Regions from separate parts of the Bacillus swezeyi genome, predicted to be linked through region 1. Evidence: riboswitches for the same ligand, from Rfam matches in the RefSeq annotation. Region 1 holds a riboswitch; each other region holds the start of a gene.

What was found. A riboswitch is a leader RNA that binds a small molecule or an ion and turns the genes downstream of it on or off. The one in region 1 is predicted to bind S-adenosylmethionine.
Region 2: linked by a shared signal. The riboswitch ahead of RBH91_RS05310 (methionine ABC transporter ATP-binding protein) and the one ahead of RBH91_RS21675 (5-methyltetrahydropteroyltriglutamate--homocysteine S-methyltransferase) in region 1 are both predicted to bind S-adenosylmethionine.
Region 3: linked by a shared signal. The riboswitch ahead of RBH91_RS06960 (methionine biosynthesis PLP-dependent protein) and the one ahead of RBH91_RS21675 (5-methyltetrahydropteroyltriglutamate--homocysteine S-methyltransferase) in region 1 are both predicted to bind S-adenosylmethionine.
Region 4: linked by a shared signal. The riboswitch ahead of metN (methionine ABC transporter ATP-binding protein MetN) and the one ahead of RBH91_RS21675 (5-methyltetrahydropteroyltriglutamate--homocysteine S-methyltransferase) in region 1 are both predicted to bind S-adenosylmethionine.

What each region holds. Positions count from the first base shown of each region.
Region 1 covers NZ_CP133085.1:4,330,940-4,338,553, reverse strand. Annotated here, with positions in the region: gene RBH91_RS21680 (glycosyltransferase family 39 protein) at 1-1,505, opposite strand, end outside; gene RBH91_RS21675 (5-methyltetrahydropteroyltriglutamate--homocysteine S-methyltransferase) at 1,648-2,778, opposite strand; SAM riboswitch class I at 2,860-2,969, opposite strand; gene RBH91_RS21670 (hypothetical protein) at 3,068-3,619, opposite strand; gene RBH91_RS21665 (DUF3298 and DUF4163 domain-containing protein) at 3,971-4,642, shown strand; gene RBH91_RS21660 (chorismate--pyruvate lyase family protein) at 4,749-5,279, opposite strand; gene RBH91_RS21655 (LacI family DNA-binding transcriptional regulator) at 5,477-6,451, opposite strand; gene RBH91_RS21650 (ABC transporter substrate-binding protein) at 6,684-7,614, shown strand, end outside.
Region 2 covers NZ_CP133085.1:1,113,730-1,121,343, reverse strand. Annotated here, with positions in the region: gene RBH91_RS05325 (L-cystine transporter) at 1-498, opposite strand, end outside; gene RBH91_RS05320 (MetQ/NlpA family ABC transporter substrate-binding protein) at 611-1,429, opposite strand; gene RBH91_RS05315 (methionine ABC transporter permease) at 1,447-2,097, opposite strand; gene RBH91_RS05310 (methionine ABC transporter ATP-binding protein) at 2,098-3,102, opposite strand; SAM riboswitch class I at 3,203-3,316, opposite strand; gene cspB (cold shock-like protein CspB) at 3,663-3,863, shown strand; gene RBH91_RS05300 (ABC transporter permease) at 3,979-4,920, opposite strand; gene RBH91_RS05295 (ABC transporter ATP-binding protein) at 4,913-5,836, opposite strand; gene RBH91_RS05290 (ABC transporter ATP-binding protein) at 5,873-6,574, opposite strand; gene RBH91_RS05285 (GntR family transcriptional regulator) at 6,564-6,944, opposite strand; gene RBH91_RS05280 (hypothetical protein) at 6,949-7,614, opposite strand, start outside.
Region 3 covers NZ_CP133085.1:1,438,986-1,446,599, forward strand. Annotated here, with positions in the region: gene RBH91_RS06930 (GNAT family N-acetyltransferase) at 1-352, opposite strand, end outside; gene RBH91_RS06935 (YjcG family protein) at 362-871, opposite strand; gene RBH91_RS06940 (esterase family protein) at 936-1,658, opposite strand; gene RBH91_RS06945 (helix-hairpin-helix domain-containing protein) at 1,810-2,259, opposite strand; gene RBH91_RS06950 (DinB family protein) at 2,274-2,762, opposite strand; gene RBH91_RS06955 (helix-turn-helix transcriptional regulator) at 2,841-3,788, opposite strand; SAM riboswitch class I at 3,917-4,033, shown strand; gene RBH91_RS06960 (methionine biosynthesis PLP-dependent protein) at 4,097-5,218, shown strand; gene metC (cystathionine beta-lyase) at 5,211-6,386, shown strand; gene RBH91_RS06970 (DUF819 family protein) at 6,441-7,614, opposite strand, start outside.
Region 4 covers NZ_CP133085.1:3,641,274-3,648,887, forward strand. Annotated here, with positions in the region: gene sufC (Fe-S cluster assembly ATPase SufC) at 1-413, opposite strand, end outside; gene RBH91_RS18195 (cation diffusion facilitator family transporter) at 711-1,616, opposite strand; gene RBH91_RS18200 (YuzK family famiily protein) at 1,738-1,875, opposite strand; gene RBH91_RS18205 (carboxymuconolactone decarboxylase family protein) at 2,078-2,461, opposite strand; gene metQ (methionine ABC transporter substrate-binding lipoprotein MetQ) at 2,757-3,587, opposite strand; gene RBH91_RS18215 (methionine ABC transporter permease) at 3,601-4,269, opposite strand; gene metN (methionine ABC transporter ATP-binding protein MetN) at 4,262-5,287, opposite strand; SAM riboswitch class I at 5,418-5,525, opposite strand; gene RBH91_RS18225 (SCP2 sterol-binding domain-containing protein) at 5,727-6,074, opposite strand; gene RBH91_RS18230 (thioredoxin family protein) at 6,195-6,503, opposite strand; gene RBH91_RS18235 (toprim domain-containing protein) at 6,533-6,874, opposite strand; gene RBH91_RS18240 (YusG family protein) at 6,945-7,181, opposite strand; gene gcvH (glycine cleavage system protein GcvH) at 7,236-7,614, opposite strand, start outside.

The DNA.
Region 1 (7,614 bases):
GATAGATAATAGCTGAATGACTTTCCTTTTTTAACAAAGAAGAGAAGACAGCTTGTGACGATTCCGAAAGCGCCGATGAGAATACTCCAAATGATGCTGATGTCGCTGATGTAAGGATTCAAAATATATAATTCAAATGCAGTTGTCAGCAAAATGCCGATTGGAAGCAGCCGTTTTTTCCAGCCGCTTTCCTCTTGGTAGAGGCGGACCAGTGCCGTCCAGCCTGCACCAGCCAAAGCGGCAATCGGTGCTGCCAGCATGATCAGATAGTAATGGTGGAAGAATCCCGCGACGCTGAAGAATGCAGCGACCGGCACAAGCCACATCGTCCAGTAAATCGTTTCATTCGTTGTGTCATTAAATTTTCTTTGACCGCGAAGGCCTGTAATCAGTAAACCGATAATACCGAATAATACAAACGGGATCAGCCAGCTTGCCTGACCTGAAAGCTCAGATTGGAACAATCTCAGCGGTCCCGGTGTACCTGTGCCGAAAGAGCCTGCTCCATTTCCGCCGCCTCCGGGGCCGCCTCCGCCGCTTTGAACATCCCCTTGTTGGCCGTCCGGTCCGCCAGCAGGCATCTCGCCTCCGCTTGGCGGAGTCATTTGTTCATTTGATGAGTCTGAACTGTTATCGGAACTGCCGTTTTGCTGCTGCGGCATTTCCTGCTGCTGGTTCTTTTGATCTTGATCAGAAGAAGCGGCTCCCCCGCCTCCGCCATTTTGTCCTGTGAGACGCTGGATTCCGTTGTAGCCAAAAGCGAGCTCAAGTACAGAGTTGGTTTGGCTGCTTCCGATATAAGGCCGCGAACTCTCCGGCTGGCTGTCGACGATGACTGCCCAGGAAACGGAAACACCTGCCAGGACAATGACTGATGTTATAAGAGATACAATTTTTTTGCGAATGGTCGTCTTAGCTGCAATCAGATAAAATAGCAGGAATGCCGGTAACACCATATAAGCCTGCAGCATTTTCACGTTAAAGCCGACGCCGACCATAAAGAAGGATGCGATGAGCCACAACATTTTTCCTGTGCGGACTGCTTTAAACAACATCCAGGTTGCAAACATCAAACAAAGGACGAGAATGCTGTCAACGTTGTTTGTGTGGCTGACTGCAACGGCAATCGGTGTACATGCCATCACGAGAGCAGCAATTCTTGCCGCCGTTTTTCCAAAGGTCGGTTTTACAATAAAGTACAAGAGTGATACAGAGATCACTTCAGCGATCGCTTCGGGCAGAACGACGCTCCAGCCGTGCACGCCGAATACGAGAGCGAATAGTGTTTGAATCCATAATGCGACAGGCGGTTTATCAACAGTTACAAAGCCTGCCGGGTCAAAAGATGCGTAAAAGAAGTTATGAAAGCTTTGGGTCATACTTTCCACGGCCGCCGTATAGTAGGCGTTGTCTGTGTCGCTATTCCAGATGCCGTAAAGATTTAAACCTGCAGATAATACGAGAATCAAAATTAGGAATATATCAATTTTCCTTTTCTTTTTCATTATTCGGTCACCTCACTTAAAAGCATTATAGAAGCCAAATATGATCAAACTATGAACAAATCAAGAAGGATTTTTAAATTGTAAAAGTGGACAAAAAAAAGAGACATACCTAAGGAAAGGTATATCTCAAAGTGATCTGAATTTATTTCCACACATCTTCTGCAATCTCAATCACATGGCGCAGCTTCTCCCACTGCTGCTCTTCAGTCAGCAGGTTGCCTTCTTCTGTAGAGGCGAAGCCGCACTGCGGGCTCAAACAAAGCTGGTTCAGATCAACATAGCGTGAAGCCTCTTCAATGCGCCGCTTAATTGCATCCGGACTTTCAAGCTCCCCGAATTTAGATGTGATGAGGCCGAGGACGATTTGCAAGTCTTTCCGTTTCACGAAACGAAGCGGGTCAAAGCCTCCGGAGCGTTCATCATCGAATTCAAGGAAGAGTCCGTCAAGGTTTAATCCGTCGAAAATGGTTTCCGCCGCGGCGTCGTATCCGCCTGATGCCGCCCATGTCGAACGGAAGTTTCCGCGGCAAATGTGCATTGTTACAGTTAAATCATCGGGGCGTCCGTCAAGTGCTTCATTGATGGTGTTGGCAAAGGATTGGCGCAGCTCATCAGGTTTGCGGCCGAAGGCCTTGATCTGCTCTTGCCCCTTTTCTGAGAAAAATACTGCCCAAGCCGTGTCATCCAGCTGCAGATAACGGCAGCCGGCATCATAGAATGCGCGGATTGCTTTTTTGTAAGCCTGCGCTACATCATGATTGAACTCATCGAGATCCTTGTATGCACTTTCTTCCAGCTTCCCTCTGAAAAACAGCATATTCGGACTTGGAATCGTCATTTTCGGCGTATGGGTGCCTGCAATACTATGAAGAAATTGATAATCTTCAAGCATCGGGTGATTCGTAAAATCAAGTTTGCCATTTACTTTTATGCCGCGTGCTTTTGTTTTCGTATTGTGGAATTGAATGCCGCTTTCAGGTACATAGCCTTCAACACCGTCTAAGCCTTCCAGAAAATCAAAGTGCCACCAAGCCCGGCGGAACTCCCCGTCCGTCACGGCTTTCAGCCCGATCTCTTTTTGCTTTTCTACGATGCGCTGAATCTCTTCATTCTCAATCTCACGCAATTGTTCAGCGGTCATCTCACCGGCCGCTCTTTGGAGGCGCGCCTTTTTAACAGGTTCTGACCTTAAGAGGCTTCCTACTTGATCAGCTCGGTACGGCCCCTTTTTTTGTGTTCGCGTTTCCTGTGACCACTCAGTTGATTGTGTCATGATCGATCCCTCTTTCTTTTTTTGTCTTTATGGACATAAAAAAGCTCTTCCCTATCAGGAAGAGCTTGATATACAATCTCCTCCTTATCTTCAAGAACACGAATATGCTCTTAAGGATTTAGCACCATTCTGTCATAGACAGCGGTTGCCGGGTTTCACAGGGCCAGTCCCTCCACCACTCTTGATAAGGAAAACCTTTTTTATGCGATTTTTATAATAATTTTAATATTAATACTTTTTGTGAAAATGTCAATGGGTTTGCTAAAATCTTTCCCATGCTGTAAGAGGTTTAAGCATCTTTCCATACAGCTTTATACTTTTTTTGATATTTTTCATTTTCTTCCTTAGAAACCAAATCTATTGCGATCTGCTTGATTTCTTCAGCATTTATCGCATCGTATAAATGTCTGAGGCCTTGAATGATATCAAATCGAATCAACGTATGATTTTTTTCCGGCAAGCAGTTGTTAAAACGTTCAACAAGATGATACAGGACCATCTCTCGCTGTTCTGTCCCGGCCAAGCCAACCCTCCAAATCGATTGCAGACTGTGCCTTGCGGTGACAAACTTCTCATCTTTTGTCACTTTCCATAATTCAGGAAAATCCTTCAAGATCCTTTTATCCGGATCACTGATCGCTAAATAAGAAAGGAATTGTGCTGCTCTTGATCTTTTATGATGGTCTTGATGATGAAGGTCTTCTATTAATTGATCCCAAACCTCATATGCCCAGTCCACTTCTTTTTCAGCGGCGGCTAGAATGTTTTGATAGGCTTCATACTGGATATTTTTATCTTTGGACTCCAGGTTTGCAAAATACGTCTGAATGAAATGGTCCATTTAAGCATCTCCCATTTTGAAAATTGTTGAGAAAAGATTAACTGATTTATTGGGTTTTGACAAATTGCTTTTTCGGTTCTTTTTCGACAGAGTGGGATACATGTCATTTTAAATGAGGTGTCCCAATGAATGGAGTCCCCATGAATAAGCTGGATAAGGTATACGACATGCTGGAAAGAATTGAATACAGTGCTTATACACGTGAAAGCGCTGGTATTTGAAGTGAATACTTGGATATTTTTTAAATGTTTAACTTAAAATAGAAACTTTTTCCCTTCGTCATCGGTCTAAAATGTGTACCTATTTTGAAAATGGGTAATATAAAAATGACACTTTTAAGGAGGCTGAATGATGAAGAAAAGGACATTTTTGAAAGCTGCCGGTATTTTGATGACAGGGCTCTTGGTTTTTACGATGTTTGGCGGGACTGCTCAAGCGGCAAATGGCAATAAACCGATGGTGACGAGCCATACATATAAAAATGTGAAGGAGCTGAAATATCCGCAGGTCAAAAACTTGAGCAGCAAATCTCTGCAAAACAAGATCAACAATGACTTCAAAAGATATATTGAACAGTCTTATCAAGATTATTTAAAAAATAAAAAAGGCGGTGAACAGCACGGTTATCAAACGGCGTACCAAACGTCTTTCGAGGTAAAATATCTGAACGACAAAAAACTGAGCATCCAGACGGCGAATTATGTATATTCCGGGGGAGCACACGGCAATACAGCTGTTCGTTCGTTCAACTATGATCTGAAAGCGAAAAAGCGCGTATACTTGACCGATGTATTAAACAAGAAATCAAAGGTTGAAAAAACAAGAAACTACATTTATGACTATATTCGAAAGCATCAAGATATTTTCTTCCCTGATGTGAAGAAAAAAGATATCGTTCTTGGTAAAAATACGGCCTTTTATTTTACAAAAGACGGAATCGCCATCGTGTTCCAACAGTATGACGTAGCTCCATATGCCGCTGGAAACCCTGTAGTGCATGTACCGAAATCGGTTTTCCAATAGACATGAGCCCCTGTCCGCAGGGGTTTTTGTTTTGAAAAGAGGTATGGAAGAGGAGATATGACAGAGGTATTCAAGAAGCGCTGCGCCATAACTGACGGGCGAAAAATCAGCCCGGTGTCAGTTCGCAGATTTTTTCTAAATCAAACAGCTCGCAGACATAGAAGATGCATTGCTGTCCGCTGATGATTTGATACTTTTTAAAAACATACTGCCGGTCTGACGAAACAGGTACAAGGTGTGAGAAGTGCTTTCCCAAGGATTCGCCCGTGCTGAAAATGTCACGACGCGATTCCAGTTCTGCAATGATTTTTCCAATGGGGAGTCTTTCTTCTTGCAAATCTTTTTTGATGGCGGGCGGCAATGAATTTGTTTTGACATAGACATAATTATAGGACAAATAATCATCGCCCGTTTTCAGGGAGGAGGTCCTGAATAAGATCTCATCATTGCGTTGAAACAGTCTCGCTTCTTCAGCCGCCAGCTTGTCATAATCGATATAGCTTTGCTGAAAAACCTCAATTTCGGCTTTGCCGCCGATCAGTGTTTCAATGGCTTTGGTTGTTGAACCATCGGTTTTGGTTAACATGTCTTTTACAAGAGAAGCAAGAGATTCAGGGAGAAAATGGCTTGCTTTCAACTAAAGGCACCTCCATACAAAATTAGAATTTTTTGAAAACTTGTATTTAAAGTTATCATGTGGAGGAGAGTTTGTCTAGAAATATAAGTTAAATTTTAGGTGAGTAATGTAAATTTTATCTTTTTTACAATTGGATAGATGAGAATGCGTGTAGGAAAAAGGAGACGTCAGTGTCTCCTTTTCATTCTGCCTTTATTTTAAGTCGTCCCGCCTTCCAAAAGTTGTACAGGTAAATAAGTTTCCAGCGGCAAATCATCGAATTCACCTTCAATGGCTTTTGACAAAATCTCGATCGCCGTCTTGGAAATAAGTTCGATCGGCTGCTGGATGGTTGTCAATTCCGGAAGGATGGACTGAACCGCTTCCGTCCCGTCGTAGCCGATCACTTTTAATTGCCCCGGGATGTCTTTTCTGCGTTTTTTCGCTTCTGTGATGACTGTAGCAGCCATAAGATCATCGCTGGCAAAAATGCCGTCAGCTGCAGGCTGTTCATCAAACAGCTTTGAGATGACTTCCTGGTAATTCTGATGAAATGGAACTTCATATGTAATAGGCTGTCTCCCGTGTTGCCGCATCACATCTTCATATGCTTTTCTGCGAAGATTTGCCGGTGTTTTCAGCTCAATCGGCCCGTTGATATGGATGATGTGCCGGCAGCCTTTTGCAATTAACAGTTCCGTCGCTTTTTTCCCTCCGTCATAATTATCGGAGCCGATGACGGGAATCGTTTCCGATAAGTAATGATCAATGGCGACAATCGGCAGGTTTTGCCGATGATAATTTAAAATCCCCCTGTTGTAAGTCACGGCGATGACGCCGTCCACCTGATTTCGTATCAGCATTTCCAAGTATTTTTCTTCTTTGTCTTTGCGGTGTAAGCTGTTGCAAAGCAGCAGTTTGTAGCCCATGGAAGCGCAGATGCTCTCAATATGAAAGGCCAGTTCGCCGAAAAACGGGTTGCTGGAGTTTGGGATGATGAGCCCTATTAAATTGGTTCGTTTACGAAATAAAGAGCGGGCCAAATCGTTTGGAAAGTAATTGATTTCTTCCATCGCCCTGTACACTTTTTCCTTTGTTTTTTCGCTAATATAGCCGCGGTTATTTAATACCCGCGAAACGGTTGTTGGTGAAACTCCCGCTATTTTTGCAACGTCGTGAATGCTAGGCTTCATTCCCTTGTCCCCCTGCTTTTTACTGAAATGGCTTACAAGTCTCGTCACGCACTTATTTTAGAGAATCGGGCTGATATGTGCAAGGAAATGCCATGATTCTGGGAAACGGACCAATGTGAATGAATTGAAAAACATATGTCAACCGGTTGACATATGAAACCGGTTGACATAGAATTCATTTGAAAGCGCTTTTATTTTATTGATTGATGAAAAGTGGGGGGAAGTGACAAAGATGAAGAGTTGGCTTTTGGGAATTTTATCGTTGTTGCTGATGTTTGCGATGTGGGGCTGCAGCAATAGCAAAAGCGCAAATAGCCGTGGCGGGAAAACGCTTACCGTGTGGGTGCACGTGTCTGACGATAGTGAAGAAGGAAAGGTTTATCAAAAGCGTGTGGACGCTTTTAATAAAAAGTACGCTTCTGAAAATGTCGAGGCCAAAATTGATTTCATCCCCAGAAGCGGAAACGGTGGCGGATATGAAGACAAAGTGAACGCAGCGCTGACTACGAACACGCTGCCGGATGTTATCACTTTGGACGGACCGAATACGGCGGCATATGCGAAATCGGGCGTTATTGCGCCATTGGATGAGTATATCAAAGACCAGGATGATTTGTTGCCAAGCATTAAACAGCAGGGAACCTACCAGGGAAAGCTGTATGCGATCGGCGTCAGCGAATCGTCGGTCGGCATTTACTATAACAAAAAGATGCTAAAGGGAGCCGGCGTTGATTTAGAAAAGCTGCCAACGGTTGATGATCCTTGGACATGGGACGAATTTCTTGAGCTTTGCAAAAAGCTGAAAAATAAATACGACAAACCGGCCATCGATATGCAATTACAGTCAAAAGACGAAATGCTGACGTATGCGCTGTTGCCATTTGTTTGGTCGGCCGGCGGCAATATCCTTTCAAAAGATGGTAAGAACGCGGACGGGGTTTTCAACGACAAACCGACCGTTGAAGCGATGACGTTTATTCAAACAATGCTCAAAGAAGGCTATACGACCCGGACCCCGGTCAAGCAGGCTTTTGAAACGGAAAAATATCCGATGAAAATGAGCGGTGTCTGGACGGTAACCGACATGAAAACGAATTTTCCTAATGTTGATTATGGCGTGATGCCTTATCCCGTTTCCCCAAAAACAAAAAAGCTTATGTCCC
Region 2 (7,614 bases), 1.3 Mb from region 1:
GATTTGCTGCGGAAACGTTTTGGCTTCCATGTCCTGAGATTTCTGCTCAAGTTCGGCTCCTCTTGAAACCTCTGCACCGCCTTGATCAACCTGGACGGCTTGAAGGTCGAAGGAAAGCGTGGAGGCAATACCTACAGCAGCAGCGACAGCGGTCGTCGCAATCAAAATCCCGATGATCAGTCCGCTGATTTTTCCGATGTTGTGGGTCAATTTAAGCTTTGTAAAAGCACCCAAAATCGAAATGAACACAAGCGGCATGACAATCATCTGCAAAAACTTGACATAGCCGCTGCCGGCAATATTGAACCAATCAGATGTTTGTGTAATCGTTTCTGAAGACGAACCATATATAAAATGCAAAGCAAACCCAAACACAATTCCGAGTCCGAGAGCGGTAAATACCCGCTTAGAAAACGAAACATGTTTTTTTTGCATCATATAAAGGAGCGCCATCAGGCCAAGCATGACGAGAATATTTATAATAATAAAGAATGTCATGATAACAAAAGCACCCCCAGAATTTTTTTACATTAGAAAACTATAATACAACAAACCTGATTGGTCAAGTAGGAATTATACCTGCTGCCAAAAATGGGCCTGGAGCTTTTCTTCATTCTCCGATTTCTTTAAGAGGAACGAACGTTGGCAGCTGTGCCCCGTCAAATTCCTTCTTGATAAATTCAGCCGTATCGTCTGCTTGATAAAGCTCCACAATTTTTATTAAATCTTCGCGATTACGGTCTTCTGTTCTGGCGGCAATGATGTTAATATACGGCGTCGCTGTTTCGTCTTCCAGTTTGATTGAATCTTTTACAGGGTGCAAGCCGGCGTCAACCGCGATACCGTTGTTAATGACAGAAGCAGCCACATCAGGGAGGACACGGGGAGTCTGCTCCGCCGCCACTGCTGTGATTTCCAAGTTTTTAGGGTTTTCTTTAATGGCATCAAGTGTTCCGTTGCCGTCAAAGCCGTCCTTTAATTGTAGCAATCCCGCCGACTGCAAAAGGAGCAGCGCTCTTCCCATGTTGGTCGCTTCATTTGGAACTGCGATTTTTGCGCCGTCAGGAATATCGCCGACTGATTGATATTTGTCGGAATACACCCCCATCGGAGCGATAATCGTCGTGCCGATGGGCGATAAGTCAAGGCCGCGTTCTTTTTTAAACGTGTTAAAATAAGATATCGTCTGAAAGGCGTTTGCATCGATGTCTCCGCTTGCCAAAGCCTGATTTGGCTGAACATAGTCTGAGTATTTGACGATTTCAAGCTTCAATCCTTCCTTTTCCGCTTTTTTCTTCACGAAATCCCATATTCTCGTATCCGTTCCGCTGACGCCGATTTTAATCGTTTTGCTGTCCGAATTTGCTGCACATCCTGCAAACACAATGACAAACAAAAGAACGATGATGATCAAAGCAAATTTCTTCATTACGTCTACCTCTCTTTTTATCTTCTTCTTATTTTTTTTGAAAGCACATTTCCTGATGTCTGCAATCCTTGTACAACGATGACAAGCATCGCCACCGTTATGATCATCGTCAGCGTATCAAATCTCTGATAGCCGTAAGTGATCGCCAAGTCTCCGAGTCCGCCGGCGCCTATTGCACCAGCCATTGCCGAAGCCCCGACAAGCCCGACTGTCGCAACCGTAAAGCTCAGCACCAATGAACCGAGCGCTTCCGGAATCAAAAATCGAAAGATGATCTGCCGCGGGGTGGCCCCCATAGCTTCAGCTGCTTCAATGACCCCGGGGTCCACTTCAAGAAGAGAGTTTTCTACAAGCCTTGCTATATATGGCCCCGCATAAAAAGTAAGCGGCACAATCGCAGCCGATGTTCCGATTGACGTCCCTACGATCAGCCGTGTTATCGGGATTAAAGCAACCATTAAAATAATGAACGGCACAGATCGGAAAATGTTAATGATGGCATTGACAATCGTAAAAACCGCTCTATTTTCGAGGAGATTTCCCTTTCTTGTGACAACGAGCAAAATCCCGAGCGGAATTCCGATGATGCTTGAAAACAAAAGTGAAAAAAGAGTCATCTGTATCGTCTCTAACAGTGCATTGATGATTTGGTCATATGTAACAAGCATCTATGAAACCTCCCTTACTCGAATGTTTTCTTTACGGATATCATCTAGAGCCCGCCTGATTTCATCGTCTTCTCCCTGCAGCTCGACCGTTATGCTGCCAAATGGAATGCCTTGGAGTTCTGTAATCGTTCCGTGAAGAATATTGACTTCCACATCAAATCGCTTTGATACACGGGAGAGAAACGGCTTCCCTGATGATTCCCCGATAAATTGAAATTGGTAGAGATGCTTTACATTCAGCTTTTGGATCGATTCAGGAATCTCATGATCTATAGCCGATCGAATAAAGCTTTTGGATGTGTCTGTCTGCGGTGCGGAAAAAACGTCAAACACACTGCCTGATTCAATGATTCTTCCTTTTTCAATCACAGCGACTTTGTCGCAAATTTCTCTTGCGACATTCATTTCATGGGTGATCAAAAGAATCGTAATATTGTATTGCTCGTTGACACGCTTTAACAGTTTCAGGATTTCGCCGGTTGTCTGCGGATCAAGCGCAGATGTGGCTTCATCACAAAGCAGAACCTCCGGATTTGTCGCCAGCGCCCGCGCGATGCCGACGCGCTGTTTTTGCCCGCCTGAAAGCTGATCCGGATAATCGCCCGCTTTATCCTCAAGGCCGACAAAACGAAGCAGATCCATCACTTTTTGTTTGATTTTGGCTTTCGGTGTTTTGACGAGTACAAGCGGCTCCGCGACATTTGCGAAAATAGTCTTCGAATTTAAAAGGTTAAAATGCTGAAACACCATTCCAATTTTCCGTTTCACAGAGCGGATTTCGCTTTTTGACAATGATGTTAAATCCCGACCGCCAACGAATACCTTTCCCGCCGTCGGTTTTTCGAGAAAGTTGACACAGCGGATCAGCGTGCTTTTGCCTGCTCCGCTAAATCCAATGACTCCGTATATTTCCCCTTTATTGACATGAAGGTCAATGCCATTCAGCGCACGGACTTTCTGTCCGCCGCTCTCATACACTTTTTCAACCCCTTGAAATGTAATCATGATGATCCTCCTCCGTGTTTTAGATAACAAAAAAGGCTTCTTCTTATTTAAAATAAGAAGAAGCCTATCAGCTCAAGGGAATATTTGAGTGCATCCGCTTTTCTTATTTTTCAAGCCTGTACGGCTTGTTGGAGTTGGCACAGTATTCTGTATCGCACAGAACCCGCTGCCGAGGTTTCATAGGGCCAATTCCCTCCGCCTCTCTGAATAAGAAGTTGTTGATGTATAAAGTTTTACCTAACTTTACAGCTTCTTCGGAATGTTGTCAATGAGGGTTTTTTGAGCTTTCTACGGACCGGCATGGGAAAGCTGCCTTTCAAAGTGCTTCCCCTGCCGGTGCGGTTTTTCATTTTTCCGTCTCACAATCCTAACTAAATTCACTTTTTTAAAAAAATTTGCGTTTAGCAGTTGTAATTTCGCTTAAACACTGGTAAAGTAAAGGTAATTATTTTTGTTCGAACTATCTTTAAGAAGAAAGTTTTGTAAGAGTTTTCGTCTTGGAAGTTTGTTTTAGAGCAAGAATAGTGAATTTAAGCGTTATCGCTTTAGGAGGAAATTTCATGCTAGAAGGTAAAGTAAAATGGTTTAACTCTGAAAAAGGATTCGGATTCATCGAAGTTGAAGGACAAGACGATGTATTCGTTCATTTCTCTGCTATTCAAGGCGAAGGCTTCAAAACTTTGGAAGAAGGCCAATCTGTATCTTTCGAAATCGTTGAAGGAAACCGCGGACCACAAGCTGCTAACGTAACAAAAGCATAAGCTGGGAACCGCTGATCTTCATACAAGACTGCTGACTTATCGTCAGCAGTCTTTTTATGTTTTAAAAAAAGCATAACGCCCGGAAACCGGTGTTATGCTTTCGTTCCAAAACCGCTTATGAAGCAATGTCTCTTTTTGTAAATACGCCGAAAGCCAGCACTTGAAAAACGATAAAATAGACAGCCAGCACCGTAATCGAAAACCCTAACGTCATTCCTGAAACAAGCGGTGTTCCGTCAAAATACTGCGTTAAATCCGTGTTGGCAAACAAGATGTATTTCGCCCAATCGAATTTCATTGAAAGTAGGCCTGTCGCCGTTCCACCCATGACAAGCAGAAAGATCGAAATCCCTACGGCAAGAGAACTGTTTCTGAAAACGGCTGAAATCATAAATGCCATCGTCGACATCATGAACAGTGAGATCGAATTCAGCAGGTAGCTGCCGGCTAAGTGCAGCAGAAGACTTTGCTCTTCTACGCTTCCATTCACATACGCAAGGTGCACCTGGCTGCTTTCTCCCGTACCAAATAAAAGAAGACCTGTTAAGCCCGCGCTTGCAAACAAAATGAAAAGCAAAGCCAGCGCAAACAGCAGCACCGTAAGATACTTGGATAATAATATTTTAAAGCGGCTGATCGGCCGAATGACAAGAAGTTTCACCGTTCCCCAGCTGAATTCATTTGCGACAATCCCCGCCGCTACCGTAATGACAAACAGTCCGATCATGGGAATTACATCTATGGCATCATTGATAAACGACAATACCGAATACTCTCCATCCTCCGGTAAATCGTGCTTGATTCGATAATCATTAATGGCGATCGACTTTTTGTAGTTTTGTTCAAGAACGGGATTATTGACGCCTTCAAGCTGTTGTTTCATATCCGCATTTTCCTGCGCCAATTCCTTTTTCCAATCTGCGCTCACGCCGCTTTCGCCTATAGTCTTGGTCATGATGCCCAGTCCGATGACGGATAACAGCAATAACCCGATCATGACGTATGTTCCTTTTCGATTGAAAATTTTGATCCATTCATTAACAACGAGATTAAACATGCTGAGCCTCCTCATCTTCTGCGGTGATTTCCAAGAATCGGTCTTCCAGAGATTTGTTGATGACCTTCACTTCATATAAGCGGATGCCGCCGTCGGTCAAATGTTTAATGAAATCAGGAACTTCACCTTTCGAGAGGCTGATTTCTATTCCCGTTTGAACTTTTTCAACCCGTCTGTCTCCAAACCCAGCAGCCTCGCGAAGCAGGGCGTCTACATCATCAGCCTGGATGAAATAGCGCTTTCTCTCGTCCGCGGCAGCTCCGTGCACATGTTGAATATCGCGCAGCTTGCCGTTTTGAATGATGGCAATCCTGTCACACATCAGTTCCATTTCAGAAAGAAGGTGGCTCGAAACGATGACGGCCAAGCCTCTTTCCCTTGTCAGTTTTCTTAAATAATCGCGGATTTCCCTGATTCCAGCCGGATCAAGTCCGTTTGTAGGCTCATCAAGGATCAGCAGCTTTGGATCGTGCAAAAGACTTTGAGCAAGGCCGAGCCTTTGCCTCATGCCTAAAGAATACGTTTTGACCTTATCATTGATCCTGCTCTTCAGACCGACGAGCTCGACGATTTCATCGATTTTCTTTTTTGTCACGCCTTTTGTCATGCGCGCATATTGCTGAAGGTTTTGATAGCCCGTTAAAAATTTATACAGCTCAGGATTTTCGACGATCGCCCCGATATGGCCGGCAGCCTTTTCAAAATTGTCTTTTACGCTCACACCGCACACGGCAATCTCTCCAGCGGTGATGTTCATATGACCGACCATCATCCTGATCGTCGTCGTTTTTCCGGCGCCGTTCGGCCCTAAAAAGCCGAATATCTCTCCGGCGTGTACATCAAAGCTCAATCCGTCGATAATTTTCTTTCCTCTGATCGTTTTTGAGACGTTTTTTAATTGCAGCAGTGTTTCCACTGATTTCCCCTCCCGACTTTTGAAGTTGCAGATTCATCATGATTTTTCTTTGATAAGCTGTTTAAGCCATTGTAAAAGCGAAACCCCTGATTCTTCACGAAGCTCTTCGACATCCTTTTTTTCCTCAATCCGCCCGTTTAAGACGACGATCACTTCATCCAAAATCGGTTCGATTTCATGAATTTCATGCGTGGCGATGATCACCGTCTGCTTTTCAAGCTCAAGATTTGTAAGCAGACTTTTGACAATCGATTCTCTCACCAGCGGATCAAGGCCTGAAAGAGGCTCATCAAGCAGCACGACTGGTGCATTGCGCGCCAATGTCAGCACAAGCTTCAGTCTGCCTCGGTTCCCTTTGGAAAGCCTTCCGATTTTTTTATCCCCAGCGATTTTCATATCTTCTAAAAGGTCAAAGGCCTTATCAGTCTGAAAATCGGCAAACTGGCTTTCATAAAAATAAATCATATCCTTTACAAGGAAAGGCTCATAAAACATATCAAGCTCTGTTAAATAGGCGATACTTTCAGCCATGTGCCGGGCTGCGGGCTTTCCTTCAATAAAAACCGTTCCCGAATCCGGAAAAGTAAGCCCTGTGATCAGCTTTAAGATCGTTGATTTGCCGCTGCCATTCGGTCCGGCCAATCCGTAAATTTTGCCGGGAGACAGAGTCAGATCTGCATCTTTGAGCGCGAAATCTTTGCCGTACTTTTTCGTGACATTTCTCAGCTCAATGTTCATTTGGATCTCCTTTCTGTAGATAACGGTCAAGCTCAGACAGCATATCTTGTTTAGACAGACCGAGTTCTTCCATGCTTAGCACAAATTGTCCGATGACTTCGGCTTGCATCTCCCGTTTTAAATCATCAATCACTTCCGACTTTTCAACAACAAAAGTTCCCTGTCCCCGCCTGGTCTCCACGATGCCCATCCTTTCCATTTCATTGTAGGTTCTTTGAATCGTATTCGGATTTACTTGTGTCTCGACAGCCAGCTCACGGACGGAAGGCAGTTTTTCTCCCGGCTTGATCTCTTCGCGTACCATTCTTTTGAAAAGCTGTTCGGCAATTTGCTTGTAGATCGGCTTTGATGAAGAAAAATCATTTGCCATCGCATTACACCTCAACTCTTCTATCAAGTATCTTGCCGGAAAAATAGAATAGACAGACACCTAAAACCGCATAATACACCAGGAGAACACCCGGAAGATCAATTTTAGAAAATGCAACAGTCCATTCTGAATTCTGATAGTGAAATTTGAAATTCGTCTTTATGGAAAAGCTCCAAAACTCCTGTGCAGCCTGAAACAGACCGCTCTTGATGAACAGCCCTTCTATCAATCCATAAGCATAGTAGATCAATAAAGGAATGAGCCAGCGGATTTTTTTGATGGCCGGATATTTTCTAAGTGTTTCATATATCGTCCACAGAAACATGACCCACGTTGAAAACAACACTGATCCGAAAAAGACTGCGATGTTGACAATCATCATATCCCAAACCGAAAACAGACTGTCACTCAGGGATTCCAGGACGCCTCTGACAACCAATCCGAACATAAAAAGAATCGCCTGGGAAGCCATTTGATACACGGCGGCTGACGCCAATTTTGACAGCAGCAAAACCGCACCCTTATTCGGATTATACAGCCATAACTGGGTTTTCCCTTCCAAGTGAAGCTGGCTGATCATCATGAGTGGACAAAACAGAATATGAAACAATAAGATGGTCGCAAACGCCCCAAACAACACCATCGGTTCGTCTGTATAGCGGGCAAAAAC
Region 3 (7,614 bases), 1.6 Mb from region 1:
CGTGTTTTTCATAAAAAGGCACAGCTTGTGTCTGTGCGTTCAGCATAAATTGTGCTGCACCTTGTTTTGCTGCTTCCTTTTCAAGCGCCTGAATGATCAGATTGCCTACCCCGAGTGAGCGGTGGCTTTTTAGCACACAGATCCGTTCAAGCTTGCCGAAGCCGTCGACAATGCGAAGCCGGCCAGCGCCGATCGGTTCTGTTCCGTCATAGATGACAAGGTGTGAAGAGTCCTGGTCGAAGTGATCCATTTCTTCTTTCGGTGATACGTTTTGTTCTTTGATGAATACTTCTTCTCTTACAAAATAAGCGTCTTCTAGCTGTTGTTTATTCTTCACGATGACGGCTTCCACTGGCTTTCATCACGCTCCTAAAATAAAAGTTTCATGTACTGTCCAAGAGCCGTTGTCCAATTGATAAAGCAGGTGAAAGCGGTCGATTGTTTCTTCATGTGACGCATCTTTCATTTTCAGCGGGCCAAGGACATCGGAATGCTCGTCATTGGATAGATTCTGAGCGATCGTGACATGGGGAACAAATGCGTATTCCGGCTTGCCTTCCAAAACGCCGCTGTACATTTTTTCATGAAGCACTGTCAACTCTTCAGTCGGTTCGGCTTTCATATAAATCACATTATTGACGGGTGCAAAAGAACTGAATTTTGTTATCTTCAGCGGAATCGGTTTTAGTTCTTTTGAAAGCTCTCTCAGCTGTCGAACGACTTTGCCGATTTCTTCTTCAGATGCATCAAAAGGTGTTCTTAATGTAAGATGGGGCGGGATTAAAGCGTAATTCGGGTCATAACGTTTTCGGTAGGAATTTGCAATATCCTGAAGTTTTTTTGATGGAAATAACACAATGCCGTATTTCATTTTGTTCCCTCCTCAAACAATGTATATGATTTAGTATATCAAAGATGGGCAGATATACAGAGAGCTAGAGCATTTTTTTTAAGGCTGGGGTGATTAAAGGCTGCCAATACGTCCATTTATGATCACCGTCAAATGCTTCATAGCCATAGTTTGTCTTCTTTTTTTCGAGCAGTTCTTTCAGTTTTTCATTAGGTACCGTAAAATCTAAAACCTGATCATCTGTTGTTTTGACCTCGGTTTCTTTCGTGCCGATTTGGTGGCAGATCGAAATCAGCTGCAGGGAATCAGCATGCTCCACCTTTTCAAGCACATGATTGTCGACATAAGGAGACTGCATGATGACATTACCGAACATGTTTGGATAATCAAGCGCTGTCATAAGCGAGACGGTTCCTCCGAGCGAATCTCCGATCAGCGTCCTGCCTGATCCGACTTGATATGTCGGATACTCGCGGTCGGTGAAAGGAACAAGTTCATTCGCCAAAAAGCGTTTATAAGCTTCAAATTTTGAACCTTCGGGATGGTATGTAAGTCTTCTTTCCTTGACGTTTTTGTAAGGAACGCCAATGATGATGGATCGTTCGATTTCGCCGTTTTTCAGCAGTTCCTCAAGCTGCCGGCTGATGCGGCCGAGCCGGAAGTAGTCATGTCCATCCTGGGCGATGATGACATGATATTTGTAGAGCGGGGAATAGGATGCAGGCAAATACACCAAAAGCTCCATCTCTTCGCCGAGCTCTTCTGAAAAAAGCCTTTTCTCCTGAATGACGCCTGTTTTAATAGCCAAGATGAATTCCTCCAGAAATGATGTTGTGAACGTTTCCATACATTGTAACACGAATTTCGCGAAAATTCTCTTCCGAAGGCGCAATTTTCGTTTCGGCATATCCGCGCGAAAAAGAGCTGCCGTTATGATCAGCAGCCCTGAGCTTGGTTGATTATTTTTTCTCGTACCAAGGGATTGACGGTCTGTCCGCGGGATATCCGTATTGTTGCCGATATCGTTTTCTTTCAGCAGTGAAATCCCACCAGCTTTTGCCGCTTCCGGGATGGTTGGCGTAATGGACGATGCAGCGCAGCGCATCTTCTGCACAAGGGTCTTCCCAATAGCCTTTTAGCTTTTCCAGGCGAATGATCAAATCTGCGCCTGTTTCATGCTTGATTTCTGCGAGAGAATAATAGCCTAAATCAATGACGGACTGAGCTATTTTCGGCCCGATGGAAGGGACCGTTTGAAATTGGGCGAGCGCTTTGATGTATTTTGCCCGCGCCAAAGGTGAATCGAGCGCCTGAGCGAGGCTTGACAGCTCCAGTTCTGCTGCATCTTTCATTTTTATCCGTGCGGCTCTTAGGTTTGACCGCTCTTGTTCTGTCAAAGGCAGTTTCATGTGATCACCTTCATTCAAATATACAGATCGAACATGTTGATATGATAGCCGAGCTGTTTCAAATAGTTAAACAATTGGGCCCGGTGATGGAAGATGTGGGTGAGCGTTTCCGTCAGCCAACGGCTTTGGGTCATTCCTGTTTCAAGATAAAACGGCGTTGTCTTCTTTGTCAAAAATTCTTCATCTGGCATGGATGTAAAAAAGGATTTGAATTGCTCATAGCCTTTTTCCATCGCTGCCGTCATTTCCTCCGCGGATTGCAATGCCCCATACCGTTTTTCGAGCTCGGTGATATCGCTTTGCTTTTTCTCTCGCATGATAGCCAGATCCGTTTCCGGAATGGCGATGAGATGGTAAGCCAGCTCTTTCAGGCTGCGCATGTTATCGGTGGGGCGGTAAGGCCAATCGGCTTTCTTCACCTTTTGTAAAAGAAGGCATGTCGATCGAATCCCCGTTTCCATTTCGTGCAAAAGAACATCTCGTAATGTATGAACCGCATTCATCAGCGTCACCCTTTCTATTTGAATTCATTCATATTTTATCAGTTAATCCTGACAGCTTTTGTCATGATTCAAAAAAATTCAGCTGTAGCGCTTCAAAAGCTCGGCAGCTTTTTGCTTGAGGCGCAGTTTGATTTCCCTCGGTTCTATAACAGCGGCTTCAGCGCCCAGATTCCACAAAAGATCTGCAAAATAATCGATTTCCGTTCTTGGGATTTGCGTATTGATCGAGCCGCTTCCATCTTCATGTATATCAACGATTTTAAGCAAATCAAGGTCTGACATGGCCTTGCTTGTTCCGGTCCGCGTCAGTTCGGCGTGTAGACGGACAGGGTTCTCGCACCCGCTTTCTGAAGTCTGAATCCAGCTGTGAACGGACTCATAAGGAAGATCGCGGGCTTGTTCAACATCTGTTTTTTCCGCCCTTGCAATGCGATCTGCGCGAAACAGCCGGAAATCCTGTCTTTTAAAACAGTATGCCGGACAGTACCAGAAGCCATTCCAGCTGTATAAGCCGATCGGCTGAATGGACCTTTTCGTGCCGCCCGCCGTTCCTTCATAATGGATCGTCATAACGGATTGCTCTATGGCGGCGTCCAGCAAAGCGTTTAAATGCTCAACTGCCTTTGGACGGTTCGGATTCCAGAAGACGATCCTATCTTTCATTGTGTCGATCCGTTTCTGCATGTTTGCAGGGAGGTGATGATAAAATTTTTTCAAAACCGTTCTCGTTTCGGCTTCAAAGGGGAGCGATCCAAAAAACTGCAAAGATTGATAGGCAAAAAACATGGCAGCTGCTTCAGATTCTGTGAAAAAAAGCGGCGGCAGCATCGGCTCATTCAGTAAATAATAGCCTCCATTGGCGCCTGTTTCAGAATAGACGGGGACGCCGAGAGCGCTCAGCTCATCCAGGTCGCGGAGAATGGTGCGGTACGAGACGCCGAATTCAGCGGCAAGCTCCCGGGCTGTGAATCTTCGCTTTGTATGAATGGTCATCATCAGTTCGATCAACCGCTGTGTTTTAGGCATTCGCTTCCTCCAAATGTGACGTATGATTAAATCATACCACGATAAAAGAGCCGGAAAGATGAAAAAAAGCCTCTTGAAAAATGTCCAGATTTAGTTTAAAGTAAAGAACAATCAGAAAATTAAAGAGATTCTTATCATGAGAGGTGGAGGGACTGGCCCTTTGAAACCTCAGCAACCGGTATGCACTGATTTTGTCAGTGTACCAAGGTGCTAAATCCAGCAAGCGGATGCTTGGAAGATAAGAAGAAGCGTATAATCCCCTTCTTCTTATGAAGAAGGGGTTTTTACTTTTTAAAGGATGGTGTCATATGACTGAACATGTACAAACAACACTGGCGCAAATCGGAAACCGAAGTGATGAAATAACAGGAACCGTCAATCCGCCCGTTTATTTCTCATCTGCCTACAGACATAAAGGAATCGGAGAATCAACCGGATTCGACTATATCCGTACAAAAAATCCAACAAGACAGCTTGTGGAAGATGCAATCGCGAAACTCGAAGGAGGGACGCGCGGTTTTGCGTTCAGTTCTGGTATGGCTGCCATTCAGACGATCATGGCTTTGTTTCAAAGCGGTGATGAACTGATTGTCTCCTCAGATTTATACGGAGGAACATACCGCCTTTTTGAAAACGAATGGAAAAAATACGGCCTCCGCTTTTTATATGACGATTTTTCAGATGAAGACTGTATCAAGTCGAAAATCACGGAAAACACAAAAGCGCTGTTTGTGGAAACACCGACAAATCCGTTAATGCAGGAAACCGATATTCAAAAAGTCGCAGAAATCGCCAAGGCGCACGATTTGCTTTTGATCGTCGACAATACGTTTTATACACCTGTTTTGCAAAAGCCGATTGAATGGGGCGCTGATCTCGTCATTCACAGCGCGACAAAGTATTTGGGCGGCCACAATGATCTCTTGGCAGGGCTTGTCGTCTCGAAAGGCGAAGCGCTGTCCGAAGAGATGTTTCAGCATCAAAACGCCATCGGGGCCGTCTTATCGCCGTTTGATTCCTGGCTTTTGATGAGGGGCATGAAGACGCTGGCTCTCAGAATGAAGCAGCATCAGGAAAACGCCCGCGAGCTCGCGGCCTTTTTGGAAGCGCAAGAAGAGGTTGCCGATGTTCTTTATCCAGGACAGGGCGGCATGCTGTCATTCCGTATCCAAAAGGAAGAATGGGTCAACCCGTTTTTGAAACATTTAAAAACGATCTGCTTTGCCGAAAGCCTCGGCGGGGTAGAAAGCTTTATCACCTATCCGGCGACCCAGACCCATATGGATATTCCTGAAGAAATACGCATCGCCGGCGGCGTCTGCAACAGGCTCCTGCGCTTTTCAGTCGGAATTGAGCATGTATCAGATTTGAAGGAAGACCTTCAACAGGCGCTGCAGAAAGTAAAAGAGGAGGCGGTTCCGCATGAGTAATGGAAATTGGACGTTCGAAACAAAACTCGTCCACAATCAAAATAAAACAGATGAAGCGACCGGAGCCGTCAGCGTGCCGATCCAGCATGCTTCAACCTTTCATCAAGGCTCATTTGACCAGTTTGGCGAATATGACTACAGCCGTTCCGGAACGCCGACGAGGAAGGCGCTTGAAGACACGATAGCAGAGCTTGAAGGCGGGACGCGGGGATTCGCGTTTTCATCCGGCATGGCCGCTATTTCCACCGCCTTTTTGCTTTTATCAAAAGGCGATCATGTCCTCGTCACAAAGGATGTCTACGGCGGAACGTACCGCATGATCACAGATGTGCTGAGCCGCTTCGGCATTGAACATACTTTCGTCGATATGACCGATTTAAATGAAATTGCTTTAAACATAAAAGAAAACACTAAAGTCATCTACCTTGAGACACCGTCAAATCCGACGCTCGGCATTACGGATATAAGAGGCGTCGTCAAGCTTGCCAAAGCGCACGACTGTCTGACGTTCCTTGATAACACATTCATGACCCCGGCGCTGCAGCGTCCGCTTGAGCTCGGCGTTGATGTCGTGCTTCACAGTGCGACGAAATTTTTAAGCGGCCACAGCGATGTTTTATCAGGACTTGCTGTTGTTAAAGACAAAAAGCTCGGGGAGGATCTTTATAAACTGCAAAATTCGTTTGGAGCGGTTCTTGGCGCCCAAGACTGCTGGCTTGTGTTGAGAGGATTGAAAACATTGCAGGTGCGGCTGGAAAAAGCGAGCAGAACGGCTCAGCAGCTAGCCGAATTTTTTGCGAAGCATCCCTCTGTCAAACAGGTTTATTATCCGGGGCTGTCTTCCCATCCAGGCGCTTCCGTTCATAAACATCAGTCAACTGGTGCAGGAGCGGTGCTTTCCTTTGAGCTTGAGGATGCAGAAGCTGTTAAAAAGGTTGTGGAACATGTCTCACTCCCAGTCTTTGCTGTGAGTCTTGGCGCGGTCGAATCGATTCTTTCGTATCCGGCGAAAATGTCGCACGCCGCCATGCCGAAGGAAGAGCGGGAAAAACGGGGCATTACAGACGGTCTCCTGCGGCTGAGCGTCGGTGTAGAGAATGCCGATGATTTACAGAAAGACTTTGCACAGGCCTTGCAAACCGTAGCGGGAACGCTTGCCCGTTCATAGTCGGAAAGCGTGAAAAGCCGGTGAATTCGTGAAGAATCTCCGGCTTTTTGCATCTTAGACAAATGATGAAAACCATGTTCCGAGCAAGGTTCCGACATAATTGCCGATCAGATAGCCGAACGTTCCGACCAGCATGATCGGGGCGACAAGCTCCCTCCAGCCTTTTGCAATCGCCATCGCAGCCGCAGTCGTCGGACCGCCGACTGAAGCGTTGCAGGCAAGCAAAATTTCTTCAAGCCGAAAACGAAAGATTCTCCCCGCTGCCAGCGAGACGAGCAGATTGGAGATCGCGACAATAAAAACAAATGCCAAGAGAAGCGGAGCATTTATCAGGATGATTCGCAAGTCCGCAGGAATGCCGATTACCACAAAAAATAAATAAATCATATAAGTGCCGATTTCTTGTGTTCCGCGCATCTTTTCAAAGTAACGCGGAAAGGCAAAAGTTGCGGCGAGCGTCAGCGTTGTCAGAAGCAGATACTGGTCGCCGAGAATCCCGGATAATAGCCGAACGATAAACGAGTCACTTTCAGAAGGGAACAGCCCTTGAAAAAAAGCGGCCGTTTTAACAGAAACAACGACAATCGCAAATGCCGTCCCCATATTCAAGGCAATGTCCCGAAGAGACATCTCGTTTCGCTCCCAGTAAGATTCAGCTTGATTTTTTTCGGGAGCAGCTATTTCAGATACGGAAAACCGTTTTTGAAACCATTTTAACGCAGGGATGCCCATTAAAATGAAAAAGAGCAAAGCCATCATAAAATTATCGGCAACAACTGTCGAAGATACGTACTCGCCCGGAGTTTGAAATTTTGCCGCCATTGCCGCAAAGTTCACGCCTCCCCCGATATAGGAAGCGCTGATCATCCCGCCGATTTTGTCAAGGTACGGGATTTGCTGTTTAAAAAGGAAAAATGCGATCAGGCTTCCGATCACAGTACCGACAGAGCTGATGCAAAAAACAAACAAAAGCCGTCTGCTTTCTCTAACAATTTTCCGCAAGTTGATTTGAAAAAGCAGCAAAGGAATCGCAAGCGGAACGACATATGTCCAAACCGCATCATAAACAGGTGACTCAGTCGGAAGAATCCCCGCATTCGTAAACGCCATCGCCCCGCCAAGCGCAAGCACGGCCCCAGACAACGCAGCAGCCCAGCGAAACCGCTGCTCCAAATAAATGCTCACAGCCGCCCACACCGCAATAAACCCCCAAAGCACCCATACATCA
Region 4 (7,614 bases), 690 kb from region 1:
TCAGGGTCCATTTCAAGAAATTCCATGTTTTTATCCATTGTGCGGATAAATTTCATGAGAGAAATTTCGTCTCCTTCTTCCCTGCGCGCATTGATGGCAGAACGAAGGAAGTCGGCATTTGTGACGCCGCTGATTTCACTCGGATACTGCATAGCCAAAAACAAGCCGGCCTGTGCGCGCTCGTCCACTTCCATTTCCAGAACATCTTTGCCGTCAAGCAGGATGCTGCCTTTTGTCACTTCGTACTTAGGATGCCCCATGATTGCCGCGGATAAAGTCGATTTACCCGTTCCGTTCGGTCCCATGACAGCGTGGAATTCCCCGCCTTTTATTTCAAGGTTTACACCCTTTAAAATCTCTTTCCCTTCAATCTCAACGTGAAGATCTTTGATTGTTAATGTCGAAGCAGCCATGAAATATACCTCCAATATATATAATCATTATTCTCAATTTATTCTCATTCTAATTTTATAACAAATGAAAATTGAATACAACAAAAGTCTCTATCTTTTGCATGTACATGTTTTCAAGTGTAACAAAAATCGTTTTTTTCTTAAAGAGATTACGGCAAGAAACTTCCCCTGTCCAAAGCCATCCAATAAAAACGATTATTTACATTTCCATGAAATCTGAAGGTCTGCCGGGAGGTTTATCAGAACGGCAGCAAAATCCTTAAAAAACACGCGGCCTGCTGTGAAAACGGTTCGTTCTCAATTGCATGAATCGTGATGGGAATGATGCTCCCCTTCTATTTGTACGGTTACATGCTCCAAATTAAATTCTTTCCTTAGATATTCTGATACTTGTTTTAAGATTCTATCCCTGTCACTGTTGTCACTGACCGTCAAATGGCAGCTTAAGGACGGAAAATCAGATGTAATCGACCAAATATGGAGATCATGAATGTCCTTCACAGACGGAATCGAAAGCAGCCCTTTTTTGAGCGCGTCTAGGTCGATATGCTTCGGCTTTCCTTCCATTAAAACATGAACCGAATCTTTTGCTACACGCCAGCCGCTTATAAGCACCAAGAAAGCTACAAGAACGCTTGCAATCGGGTCGGCGATATTCCAATTGAAAAACAGCATCAAAAGCCCGGCGATGATGGCACCGACTGAGCCCAGCATATCGCCGACTACGTGGAGAAATGCGCTCCTTATATTTAAATTTTCACTTGTACCGCCTCTCATTAACACCCAAGCTGCGGCTATATTAATGAACAGTCCGATTACTGCAATCCCCAGCATTCCGAAGCTTTCGACTTCAGGCGGATTGAAAAAGCGCTGGAACGCTTCCCAGAAAATATAAAGCGAGATCGCAAGCAAGGTGATGCCATTGATAAAGGCGGCCAATATTTCAAAACGCTTATATCCGTAAGTTTTGTTTGCGGTTGCCGCCTTTTCTCCAACTATAACGGCAAACAGGCTTAACCCCAGTGCAGCGGCATCGCTGAGCATATGCCCGGCATCTGATAGAAGGGCGAGGCTGTTTGTCAAAATCCCGCCGATGATTTCAACTGCCATAAAAGTAAGGATTAGACAAAAGCTGGTCAGCAGCGCTTTTTTACTGGCGTGATGGGCATGATTATGGTTGTGGTGGCTGTGGGAATGGCTCATTGAGAAACCTCCTCCAAAAATTATAATATGATCATATATTCATATTAAACCTTTGCATTTTGTCAGGTCAACTGTTATCGCAAGTGATATGTAAAAGGGCGGATATCATCCGCCCTCTGTTTTATCCGTTCATCAATTTCATATCTGTAACGATCTGTTTGCCTTTTTGATAATGCTCTTCACGCCTTTTCTCGACTTCGAGCCGATTCTCATGGCTTCTGCTGTATTCTTGGTAGCCCATGCCATGGGACTTGTGCATCGCTTTTTCCATTTCTGCCGTAAATTCAAGGTCAAGCTGATCTTGGCTTGAACAAATAATGAATCATCCTCTCAGAGATTTTCTTACATGATACCAATTATATACAGACTCTGCAAAGATGAGTATGCTTTAAATATGCTGATCTCTGTCGATATTCCGGCATTTCACAGGCGATGAATAGAAAATTCTTTTTATTTCTCGATCAGTGTTTCATTTGTTGGAATTCTTCCATGGCCTGCAGCACGAGTGTGACGGCTTGGCTCATTGCTGCTCCTCCGCCAAATGCTGCGGTGACGCCGACGGCTTCAAGAATTTCCTCTTCTTTCGCTCCGCAGTCAAGACAGCCTTTGATGTGGTAAATAATACAATATTCATCCTGGGTATTGACGCTGATTCCAAGTGCGATCAGCTGCTTTTCTTTTTCGCTTAATGCACCTTGTTTAAAACATTCTTCAGTAAACTTATTGTATTTGGATGCAATGCCCGGCATTTTCTCCGAAAAGATGCCGATTCCCGCTTTATATTCCTGCAGAGCGGATTCTATGATGCTTTCTGATTCATGCTGGTTCACGGTTGCTTCCTCCATTTGCAATTCATTTTTCATTAGTATGGCCCGTATTTCAAAAATTACGCGAAAAAACCCCGGTTTTCTGCAAACCGGGGTTTGTAGATTGTTGACAAAATCCTAAAACGGTTTAAAGTTTTAGAATTTTGTCATCCTTTCAGCGTGATTGAAAACCCTTGCAGTCTAGGAAGGGTGAGCATCGGAGCGGAGCGAATGTTGGAATTCGTGAGCACCGACGCGCAGGCCTGACAACGAATGCGAGGGTTTGTCGACACGCTGAAAACCCCGGTTTTCTGCAAACCGGGGGTTGTTTCCTTTATTCAGATACAGAAATGACAGAGCCTTTGTATTTTTCATCGATGAATTTTTTGATGTCATCAGAACGCAATACTTCAAGAAGCGCTTTGACTTTATCTGAATCTTCATCACCTTTGCGCACCGCAATGATGTTTGCATAAGGATTGTCTTTTGGAGATTCGAGTTCAATTGAATCTTCTTTCGGATTCAGCTTGTTTTGGATCGCATAGTTCACGTTGATGAACACGGCGTCAGCTTCATTGTTTTCATATGCTTTTGCCGTCATTTCAGGCGCGACATTGTTTTTGATGTTTAGGTTTTTCTTGTTTTCCGTAATATCCTTCACCGTTGCGTCTACTTTGTCAATGCCTGATTTCAGCTTGATCAAGCCGGCTTTTTCAAGCATTGCCAGCATGCGGCCCTGCTCAGCGGCGTTGTTGCTCATAATAATGGTTGCACCGTCAGGCAGGTCATTTAATGATTTATATTTTTTTGAGTAGATGCCGAATGGCTCAAGATGGACTGCACCGACATTAACTAAATCATAGTCTTTGTTTTCTTTTATTTCCTGCTCAAGATATGGAACATGCTGAAAGTAGTTCGCGTCAAGATCTTTAGAAACGAGCGCTTTGTTGATCAGTTTGTAGTCTGTGAATTTCTCGATTTTAAGCTCGTATCCTTTTTCTTTCAAAAGCGGTATTGCTTCCTCAAGAATTTCGGCATGCGGCGTCGGCGTCGCTCCGACAGTGATGACCTTGCTGTCTTTATCACCTTCGCTGCTAGAAGATCCGCAAGCAGCCAAAACGCCGGCAAAAATGATGAATAAAGCAGTTAATAAACCTTTTTTCATGTTGATGTCCTCCCTAACGTTTGTCTAATTTATTTGTAATCAAATCCCCAATAAACTGGATGATAAACACAATAGCCAAGATGAAAATAGTTGCGATTAATATAATATCGGGATTATTCATTTGGAATCCGTCTACATATGCAAGGTTGCCGAGTCCGCCCGACCCGATCGCACCGGCCATGGCGGTTGAACCGATCAGCGCAATCGCTGTAACCGTAATGCCCGAAATGAGCGCGGGCATTGATTCCGGCAGGAGCACTTTGAAAATGATCGTTGATGTTTTCGCCCCCATTGATTTCGCCGCTTCAATCACACCTTTATCGACTTCGCGCAAAGCGATTTCCACAAGGCGGGCATAGAACGGAGCGGACGCTATAATCAGCGCTGGAAGTGCCGCGTTCGGCCCCAGAATGGTACTCATTAAAAACTTTGTGAAACCGAGAAGCAAAATAATCAATATAATAAATGGAATAGACCTGAACACATTGACGATTGCCGCGATCACCGCATTAATCGCTCCGTTTTGCCAAATATTCCCTTTTGAAGTCAAATACAGCAGCATACCGAGAATGACTCCGATGATAAAAGCAAAGAAAAGGGAAATTCCTGTCATATAAATCGTTTCATATGTGGCTTCCCACAGCTGCTCCATGTCTACATTGGGAAACAGTTTTTCAAACATTTGTGATCACCTCAGCTTCTACCTGCCGGCTCTTGATGAATTCAACCACTTCATTGACTTCATGCGGCTCTCCATCTACATGAATGAACAATGAACCATAAGCGCCGTCCTGCGTTTGCGAGATTTTCCCTTGAAGAATGTTGATTTCAACATCAAATTTTCGGATGATCTGCGTAATCAGCGGTGTTTCAGCTGCTTCGCCGACAAAGGCGAGCTTAATCGTCCGCCCTGATGTCGTTTCATCAAGGAACTGTTTCAAGGTTTCCTTCGTTTCTTCCGGTTCGGTTACCTGCTGAACAAAGCGCTTTGTCATTTCTTCCTTCGGTTTTCTGAAGACGTTCAATACATCGCCTTCTTCGACAACCCTGCCGTTTTCCATGACGGCCACTCTGTGGCAGATTTTTCTGATGACATGCATCTCATGTGTGATCAGGACGATCGTCAGTCCGAGTCTTTCATTGATATCAGACAGAAGACCCAGGATCGAGTCAGTTGTCTGCGGATCAAGCGCTGATGTCGCTTCATCACAAAGGAGAACTTTCGGGTTGTTCGCGAGCGCCCTTGCGATCCCGACTCGCTGCTTCTGTCCGCCGCTCAGCTGGGAAGGATAGGCGTTCTCTTTTCCTTCAAGACCGACGAGCTTAATCAGTTCAGCGACTCTTTTTAAACGTTTTGCCCTGCTGACGCCGGCAATTTCCAGCGGGAAGGCAATATTGTCGCGGACTGTTCTCGACCATAAAAGGTTGAAATGCTGAAAGATCATGCTGATTTCCTTTCTCGCATCCCTCAGTTTTTTCCCTTTGATTTCGCCTATCGTTCGGCCCGCGACTTCAACTGTACCTGAAGTCGGCTGTTCAAGTCCGTTCAAAAGACGGATTAAGGAGCTTTTTCCAGCTCCGCTATATCCAATAATTCCGAAGATTTCACCTTTTTTTATCGTAAGGGTGACATCCTGGACAGCATTGACATCTCCATGCTTTGACTGATAAACCTTTGAAACACCTTGAAGATTTATCAAAGCCATCACCTGCTTTCTTGCTCTATTCTTCGACGTCTAAGTCAAGTATGCTTCCTGAATTCCTGATGATCAATGAAAAAAGCCTTTCTGCACACTTGAGCAGAAAGGCTTTTGAAAAGTCTTGGCCTTTCTCTCATCTTTCAAAGCTTAACGCTTCGTGTGAATTGGCACCATTTCAACATATGTTGATGGTTGCCGGGTTTCATAGGGCACTTCCCTCCACCTCTCTGGATAAGAGAATCATATATTCATTTTTTAATTTATGATGATCGGAATTCTTAAATTAAGATATCATGCGAAAAAATAGTTGTCAACTACTTTTCTTAAGACAAACGGCCTACCCGATATGATCAACAGGTAAAAGAGGCGAACTGAATGTCCGCCTCACTGTTCTGCCTTAACACTGTCAATCTGTCGTTTTTCCAACATTTTAAGAATTTTATAAATGAAGGTCGCTGTTTTTGAAGAAACCGTCCGTAAGCCATAAAATCGCTTCGAGCTTCAATAAAGCCCTGAAAGAGCCTTTTACCTTGACGGTGCCGCGCTGTACGAGCTGCTGCAGGGAAATATCTCCATGAAGAAGGTCGATAATCTCGCTTTGATCCCCAAAAAAAGTCAAATGAGCATTTTTCGGTATGGCTGATTTTTCCATTTCCCCCTGTTCATTGATCGCTAACGTAAAAGCTTCTTTTTCACCTTGAAATGTAATCAGCAAAGCCGTTGTGGATAATAGAGGTTTTAAAAAAAGAGACCGGTCCTCTCTTTCTATCAATCCTATTTTCTCCAACTGTATAACCTCCTGTAAATTGGTCATACTTACAGATTCTCTGCATACAACGGGAGTCCTTTATGAATTGCTCGACAAGTTTTTGAGGGTTATTTCCCGAGAAATATGTCAAAAACACCCTTAATCAACAGCATTTTGTTTAATCATATCATATAAGTGGGAAACAGAATGAAAAGCATACTCTTTTTTGACGATGCGCCCGTTCTTATAAAGGAGAAAACACGGCACACTTTCAATTTCATGCTGTTTGGCGAATGTTGGGGAATAATTGAGATTATTTTTATAGAAAGGAACATCTGCAAGCATGTCGTCAACGACTTCCAGCATTCTTCCGGCCAGCTGGCAGGTCCCGCAAAAAGGGGTGTATAAATACAATAGACAGGTCTTTTGCTCAAGCTGTTTTAATTCTCGTTCTTGAAGTTCCTGCATATGTTAAACCGCACCTCTATACTTTTTTATCATAAAAATTTTGTATGCACTCGAATATTTGACCGAAAGAGGATTTCTGCCACATGGTGATCCGGGGCTGAAGCGACTTCCTTATAGGCTTTATCAATATACAAATGGGATGCTTCAGGCAGTTCCCTTTTGAGCTTCCGGCGCAGCTTTTCACCGGACTCATCGGCATCCACCAATATGTAAACGTCTTTATCATACAGATTCTCGGCAAATTCATCGAGCTTTGTTTGGCTGATCGTTCCGTTCGTGCATATAATGTCAACAGGTTCTTCGATGACACGTTTTACCTTCAGCTTATCGGATTTCCCCTCGACGATCATGACTTTTTCGATTTCTGGCATATGGATCACCTTTAAGAGAAAAATAGATTTTTTGTGAAAAAAGGCAGTGAATATTCACCGCCTGAGCCGTTTAACACCAGCCTTGCTGGTCATCACAGTCTACATATTTTGCATCGGGTGCACTTGTGGTATCAGCCATTTTGTAGAATTTACCATCTTGGAAATAGTATCCAGATTCCAGTTCGTATTGATCCATGCCGGTCATACGGCCGATTGGTTCATTTTCATGATACAGCTGCATGCCGCCGTCTTTAAAATGGCCCTTCACATGTTCTGTTATATCAATCCGCTCTTTTTTCAGCGTCAATTTGGACACCCCCTCTTTTTATAGAGTATCCAAATGACGGGCTGCTATCCTAAATTAGGCTTCTTTTGTCATTTCATCATATTGTTCTGCAGTCATCAAGCCGTCGATTTCTGAAGTGTCAGCCGGTTCAACGACAATCATCCATGCTTTCTCATACGGAGACTCATTGACAAATTCAGGGCTGTCTTCCAAATCTCCGTTTATTTCAACGACTTTCCCGTTGATCGGGGCGTATAATTCTGAAACGGTTTTAACAGATTCAACGCTTCCAAAAGGCTCGTCCGCTTTAATCTCGTCTCCCACTTCAGGAAGCTCGACAAAAACGATGTCTCCAAGCTCGGATTGGGCAAAATCAGTAATCCCGATTCTGACTTTGTCTCCTTCAGTCTTAACCCACTCATGTTCTTCCGAATAACGCAATTCTTTTGGTGTG